Regions from separate parts of the Vagococcus coleopterorum genome, predicted to be linked through region 1. Evidence: predicted binding sites of a transcription regulator. Region 1 holds the regulator's gene; the other holds the start of a gene.
The links. The regulator HrcA, encoded in region 1, represses chaperone genes, less so after heat shock. The targets are predictions, from matches to a motif close to TTAGCACTCNNNNNNNNNGAGTGCTAA.
Positions count from the first base shown of each region.

Region 2: a site for HrcA is predicted at 1,783-1,809, ahead of groES (co-chaperone GroES). Genes of this name have one in related genera too.

Region 1 covers NZ_CP049886.1:941,597-945,031, forward strand. Annotated here, with positions in the region: gene G7081_RS04695 (YfcC family protein) at 1-1,427, opposite strand, end outside; gene hrcA (heat-inducible transcriptional repressor HrcA) at 1,678-2,751, shown strand; gene grpE (nucleotide exchange factor GrpE) at 2,744-3,289, shown strand; gene dnaK (molecular chaperone DnaK) at 3,332-3,435, shown strand, end outside.
Region 2 covers NZ_CP049886.1:170,387-173,821, reverse strand. Annotated here, with positions in the region: gene G7081_RS00865 (ABC-F family ATP-binding cassette domain-containing protein) at 1-97, opposite strand, end outside; gene G7081_RS00860 (redox-sensing transcriptional repressor Rex) at 334-987, shown strand; gene G7081_RS00855 (CPBP family intramembrane glutamic endopeptidase) at 1,006-1,656, opposite strand; gene groES (co-chaperone GroES) at 1,843-2,127, shown strand; gene groL (chaperonin GroEL) at 2,145-3,435, shown strand, end outside.

The sequences.
Region 1 (3,435 bases):
TTTACCATAGCAAGCGATGCAAGTACTAGACCTGTTGGAGCAATGAATGCGATAATCCCTTGTCCCCAGTTGTAGGCATCAACAATTAAGGCGCGATCAATTCCAACAACATCGGCTAGAGGAGCCATTACTGGCATTGAAAGTACAGCTAACCCTGATGATGATGGAATAAAGAAACCTAATAAGATATAAACAAAGAATAAAACCGTTGTGAAGACAACCCCTGTCATGTGGGAAACACCACTACTTAACCATTGCATTAGAGTGTCACTGATTTTAGCATCTTCCATAATAATAGTTACGCCACGTGCTAAGGCGATGACCAATGCGACTCCAAGTAAATCAGAGGCGCCTGCTATAAATTCAGAAACAAATGACTTTTCACCTAAGCCACTAATAGCTGCCATAATGAATGTAATGAATAAGAATAAAGCTGATATTTCATCAAATCCCCATGCATAATCTTTGACACCGAACACCATGACAACAAATCCAAGAGCGAAAATAGCCAACATGATTTTTTTGCGAATATCAAATACGGGCGCTTCTGCTTGACTATCTTTTGTTAAAAATTGCGCTTCTAATTCTTCTTTTTGATCAAAGACTAATGAATGCTCAGCATTTTTTCGAACTTTTTCTCCGTATCGGATAATGTATGCCATGCAAAGAACTAAAGCGAGAGTCAGCATGATTAGACGTAAACTCATACCTTGGGTAAAAGGAATTCCCGCTGTATCGGAGGCAATTACGACAGAGAATGGATTGACAGTTGAAGCCATTGTTCCGACGCAACTAGCTAAATAAATAGTGGCAATTGCAACTAAAGCATCATAGCCAGCAGCCATAAAAATAGGAACTAATATCGGATAGAATGCAACTGTTTCTTCAGCTAAGCCAAAGGTTGTTCCGCCAGCAGCGATTAAAACAGAGATGATGATGATTAACCATTTTTCCTTCCCTTTTAAACGTATTGATAGAGCGTTCATACCGGCATTGAATGCTCCCGTTTTATTAATAACACCAATAATGCCACCTAATATTAAAACAAATGTTATGATTCCGATTGAATCTGCTAAACCTTGAATAGGAGCATGGAGGAACTGTTTAAGTGCACCAAATGCATTTGGTCGTTTCTCATCGAGCTCTTGATAACTCCCTGGGATTGCAACGGGTTTTGAAATTGAGCCGTCTTCAAATTTAGCTAAATCAACTTTAATTTGATGATCATCAAGAACTTGTTGACTAGCTGATACGCGCTGAGCTTCTTGCTCATGTGTATCTGTAATCACAAATTCTTTTGTAGCGGGATCAAATTGAATTGTTTCAAACTTACCAGCAGGAATAAAATAAGTTAGAGCCATAACTAGTAATAAAACAATTAAAATGACCGTGTAAGCGGAAGGGAAACTAATCTTCTTTTTCTTCATAAAAACATCTCCTTTTCTGTTTTTTTATACACCTTTAGTATAAGATTCTTTTCGAGTAAGAGCAATGAATTATTTTGTTTTATAATGGAAAAAAGGTGAGGCTAGCACCGTTAAAACTAAGGTTAGCACTCTTTTTGTACGAGTGCTAAAAAATGAGTCTTATCTGTTGACATTAGTAGGTTACCTTGTTAATATAATAATTGTATTAGCAGTCGATAGTATCGAGTGCTAGAAAAATGAGGTGAGAAGAATGTTAACAGAACGTCAATTAAATATTTTACGTCTGCTCATTCAGACTTACACTTCAACTGGAGTGCCTGTTGGTTCTAAGACTTTGATGAATGAGGGGATTAAGGCAAGTTCTGCAACGATTCGAAATGACTTAGGTTTGCTCGAAGAGTTGGGCTTGATTGAAAAAACTCACTCGTCTTCTGGTCGTATTCCATCAGTTGAAGGTTATCGTTTTTATGTTGATAACTTACTCCAACCATTAACGGTTAGTTCTCGCGACTTATCGTTGATCAAAGGGTCGTTTGGTCAAGAGTTTAGTGCCATTGATGATATCATTAAGCGTTCAGCTGAAATTTTATCTGATTTGACAAGTTACACAGCTTTTTCTTTAGGTCCAGATGTTAAGGATCGCCGCTTAACAGGTTTCCGAATGGTGCCACTTAATAGCCAACAAATTATGGCAATTATTGTGACTGACAAAGGAAATGTGGAAAGCCAAGTCTTTAATATTCCGGAAGATGTTTCTAATGAAGATTTAGAAAAGATGATTCAGTTAATTAATGATACCTTAGTAGGAGAACCACTCTTAACGGTTTATCAAAAATTACGCACTGAAATTCCATTATTGCTGCAACAGTATTTCCATACACCAGCAGGCGTGATGAATCTTTTCAATGAAATATTAGGGCATGCATTTGAAGAAAGAGTCTATGTAGGTGGCCAGATGAATCTGTTAGACTTCGATGTCATGACAGATTTATCCCAATTTAAATCGGTTTATTCTTTAATGGATAATCCAGATCAGTTAACTGAGTTAATCAGTCCAGCTGATAGTGATATTGATATTCGAATCGGTCATGAAATAAACAACGATTTACTGGAAAACATGAGTCTGATTACAGCATCATATGATGTTGCAGGACATGGTAAAGGGACAATCGCCTTACTTGGACCAACGAATATGTCTTATTCGAAAGTATTAGGTTTAGTTGATGCTTTCCGTCAAGAACTATCACAAGAATTAACAGAATATTATCGCTTGCTTGATTATGATGGGCAAGAAGATTTAGAGGGGGAGACAAGAAGTGACTGAGAAAACAGAAGAAACAGTTGAAGAAGTGAAAACTGACGCAACGGAAGAAACAGCTGTTGAAGAGATGACTGAAGAAGTTATTGAAAAAACAGTTGAAGAAGAGTTACAAGAAAAACTAGATGAGATGGAAGATAAGTTCCTAAGAGCTCAAGCGGAAATGGCTAATGTTCGTAATCGTTCAATTAAAGATCGTGAAGCAGCAGCTAAATACCGTTCGCAAGATTTAGGGAAAGAATTATTACCAGCTATCGATAACCTAGAAAGAGCTTTAGCAATCGAAGTAACAGATGAACAAGGCGAAAGTTTGAAAAAAGGTATTGAGATGGTAATGGAAAGCATGCTACATGCTTTGAAAACTTCTGGAATCGAAGAAATCCCTGCAATGGGTGAAACATTCGATCCAAATCTTCATCAAGCAGTTCAAACAGTTCCACTTGAAGATGGTCAAACAGCTGATCAAATCGTTCAAGTGTTACAAAAGGGTTATATTTTACATGATCGTGTCTTAAGACCGACAATGGTAATGGTAGCTCAATAAAAAAATATAAAATAAACTAACATATAAAAGGAGATCTATATTATGGCTAAAATTATTGGTATTGACTTAGGTACAACAAACTCTGCAGTGGCAGTATTAGAGGGTGGAGAAGCAAAAATTATTCCAAACCCAGAAGGTAATCGTAC
Region 2 (3,435 bases), 760 kb from region 1:
CAATGCGGCTACGGTCTTGAATTTCTAAATTAATATTTTCAAAGAGGATATCGCCACCGAAATGACGTGCCACCTGGTTAGCTTGTAATAAAATCATAAGAACTCCTTCGTGAGTCAGTGTTTAGTCATAGTTTATCATATTTATACGGAAGATTCAGTCTTAAATGACTGGAATTACTTCACAAGCCGAGACAGAAAAATTGCTTTTTGTCTTAGAGAACTGGTATTATGTTAGAGTAATCAACATAGTGAAATTTTATTCAAAACGAAATTTCTTGTTTACTAGTAAACAATGCGTGATAGATTTTAAGATTAGTCGAGGAGGAAATGTTAATGAAAGATCAAGTGATTCCAAAGGCAACAGCAAAACGCCTACCTTTATATTACCGCTATTTAAAAGTGTTATTAGATGCGGGGACAGAAAAAGTTTCATCAACTGAGTTGAGTGAGGCAATCAAAGTGGATAGTGCGACAATCCGTCGTGATTTTTCATACTTTGGAGAATTAGGGAAACGCGGATATGGTTATGATGTGAAGAGCTTATTAGATTTCTTCTCAAAAACTTTAAGTGAAGACCGCTTAACAAATGTCGTTTTAGTTGGTGTTGGTAACTTAGGAAATGCCTTATTAAAATATGGTTTCCACCACAACAACAATATCCGTATTAGTGCAGCTTTTGACGTTCGTGAAGATTTAGTCGGACGCATCGTTGATGGGATTCCTGTTTATCCAATGAGTGAAATGGCTGAACAAATCAAACAACAACAAATTGAAATTGCCATTATGGCAATTCCCGCAAATTCTGCTCAAGATACTGCCGATTTATTAATTGAATCAGGTATTAAAGGAATTATGAACTTCACGCCAGTTCGTCTACACACGCCAGCTGATGTTCAAGTTCAAAGTGTTGATTTAACAAATGAGTTACAAACGTTGATTTATTTCTTAAACCATTACACACCAAGTAAAGAAGATAAAAAAGGCTAGCCATTGGCTAGTCTTTTTTTATTGGGTTAATTGAATTAGTAATACTAAACTGTTCATGCCGCAGTGGGCAATAATCGATGTCCAGATACTACCAGTTTTTTGATATAAGAAGTAGAATGTCATACCCATGATGAAGTAAACGATAATATGACCATCAAAGTGAGCGATGGCGAATAATAGTGAGGTCACAGCGGCACTTAGTACAGGGGAAATGTATTGAGATAAGAAACCAATTCCAGCACGACGGAATAAGAGTTCCTCCATGATTGGACCGGCAATACTCACATTGATAATGAATAACGGTGAGAACTGAATCATATCGATAATGTTTTCAGTATTTTCAGATCCAAGTGGTGCCTGGATAATGAGTTGTTCCATAATACTAGCGGCCATTTGTGCCACAAAGGCTAAGAAAATACCGGCGATTCCCCACAAGATAACTTTAGGCCAGGCGGTTTTTATTTTTTCAACGGATAATGGTTGTTTAAGGAATCTTCCTTGTAACAACATAATAAGAGCACCGATGATGTAAGCAATTGCTGTAGCTGACAGCATGGTATTCACATTGGGATTAGCCGATTTCGTAATGCAAAAAGTGATGCCAACCGGACTTAAATAAATTAAAATGTAGGTAATTAAAGTAGTAAAAAAATATTTGTTAATTGTCATTAAAAAGCTCCTTCAAGTATCTATTTGAAATAAGTATAATATAAATTTCAGCCAATACCTAATCAAATGAGTTGAGTGAGTAATTCTTGAAAAAAGCCCTGAAAATCAGTATGATAGAGAGGTAGTTTAGCACTGTTAAATATAGAATGCTAAAGTCCAGATAGTCAGGGAATGGAGGAACTAAAAATGTTAAAACCGTTAAATGATCGTATTGTCTTAGAAGTTGTGGAACAAGAACAAATGTCAGCTGGAGGGTTAGTCCTTACGACAGCAGCCAAAGAAAAGCCGCAAAATGGCACAGTAGTCGCAGTGGGAGCAGGCTATATCTTAGATAATGGCAATAAAATGCCGTTAACCGTACAAATTGGGGACCAAGTGGTCTTTGAAAAACAAGCAGGACATACCGTAAATTATGAAGGAAAAGATTACCTAGTCTTGAGAGAAAAAGATATTATCGCAGTGATTGAATAGAAAGAAGGAGAATAACAATGGCTAAAGATATTAAATTTTCAGTAGATGCACGTGCTGCTATGGTAAAAGGTGTAGACACCTTAGCAGATGTGGTGAAAGTAACATTAGGTCCTAAAGGTCGTAATGTCGTTTTAGAAAAAGCGTATGGTTCACCACTAATTACCAATGATGGTGTAACAATTGCCAAAGAAATTGAATTAGAAGATCATTTTGAAAATATGGGGGCACAATTAGTTTCTGAAGTTGCCTCTAAAACCAATGATATTGCTGGTGATGGGACAACAACTGCTACAGTCTTAACTCAAGCGATTGTGCGAGAAGGATTGAAAAATGTGACAGCCGGAGCGAATCCGATTGCGCTTCGTCGTGGAATTGAAAAAGCAACAACAGCTGCCGTGAAAGCCTTACATGATATTTCAAAACAAGTTGATTCAAAAGAATCCATTGCTCAAGTAGCTGCGGTATCATCAGGTTCTGAAAAAATCGGTGACTTAATTAGTGATGCCATGGAACGTGTCGGTAAAGATGGCGTGATTACCATTGAAGAATCAAAAGGAATTGAAACAGAGCTAGATGTTGTTGAAGGTATGCAGTTTGACCGTGGTTATTTATCGCAATACATGGTGACAGATAACGATAAAATGGAAGCTGTCTTAGATAATCCATACATCTTGATTACCGATAAGAAAATCTCAAACATTCAAGAAATCGTACCGCTGTTAGAAGAAATCTTGCAACAAGGTAAACCTTTATTAATTATTGCTGACGATATTGACGGCGAAGCATTACCAACATTAGTCTTAAATAAAATTCGTGGGACATTTAATGTAGCTGCGGTTAAAGCACCAGGCTTTGGGGATCGTCGTAAAGCGATGTTAGAAGACATTGCCGTCTTAACGGGTGGAACGGTTATTACCGATGACTTAGGTTTAGAACTAAAAGACACAACGATTGAATCACTAGGGGTGGCTCGCAATGTTGTCGTTGATAAAGACAGTACAACAATTGTTGAAGGAAGCGGGACGAAAGCGGCGATTGCTGATCGTGTTAACTTTATTAAAATTCAATTGGCTGATGCAGTGTCAGAGTTTGATCGTGAAAAATTACAAGAACGATTAGCTAAATTATCAGGTGGAGTCGCTGTCATCAATGTAGGTGCTCCAACTGAAACTGAGTTAAAAGAACAAAAATTACGAATCGAAGATGCGTTAAATGCCACACGTGCTGCTGTTGAAGAAGGTATCGTTGCTGGTGGTGGAACAGCCTTAGTTAATGTGGCTGAAAAAGTTGCAGCGGTTGAAGCGACTG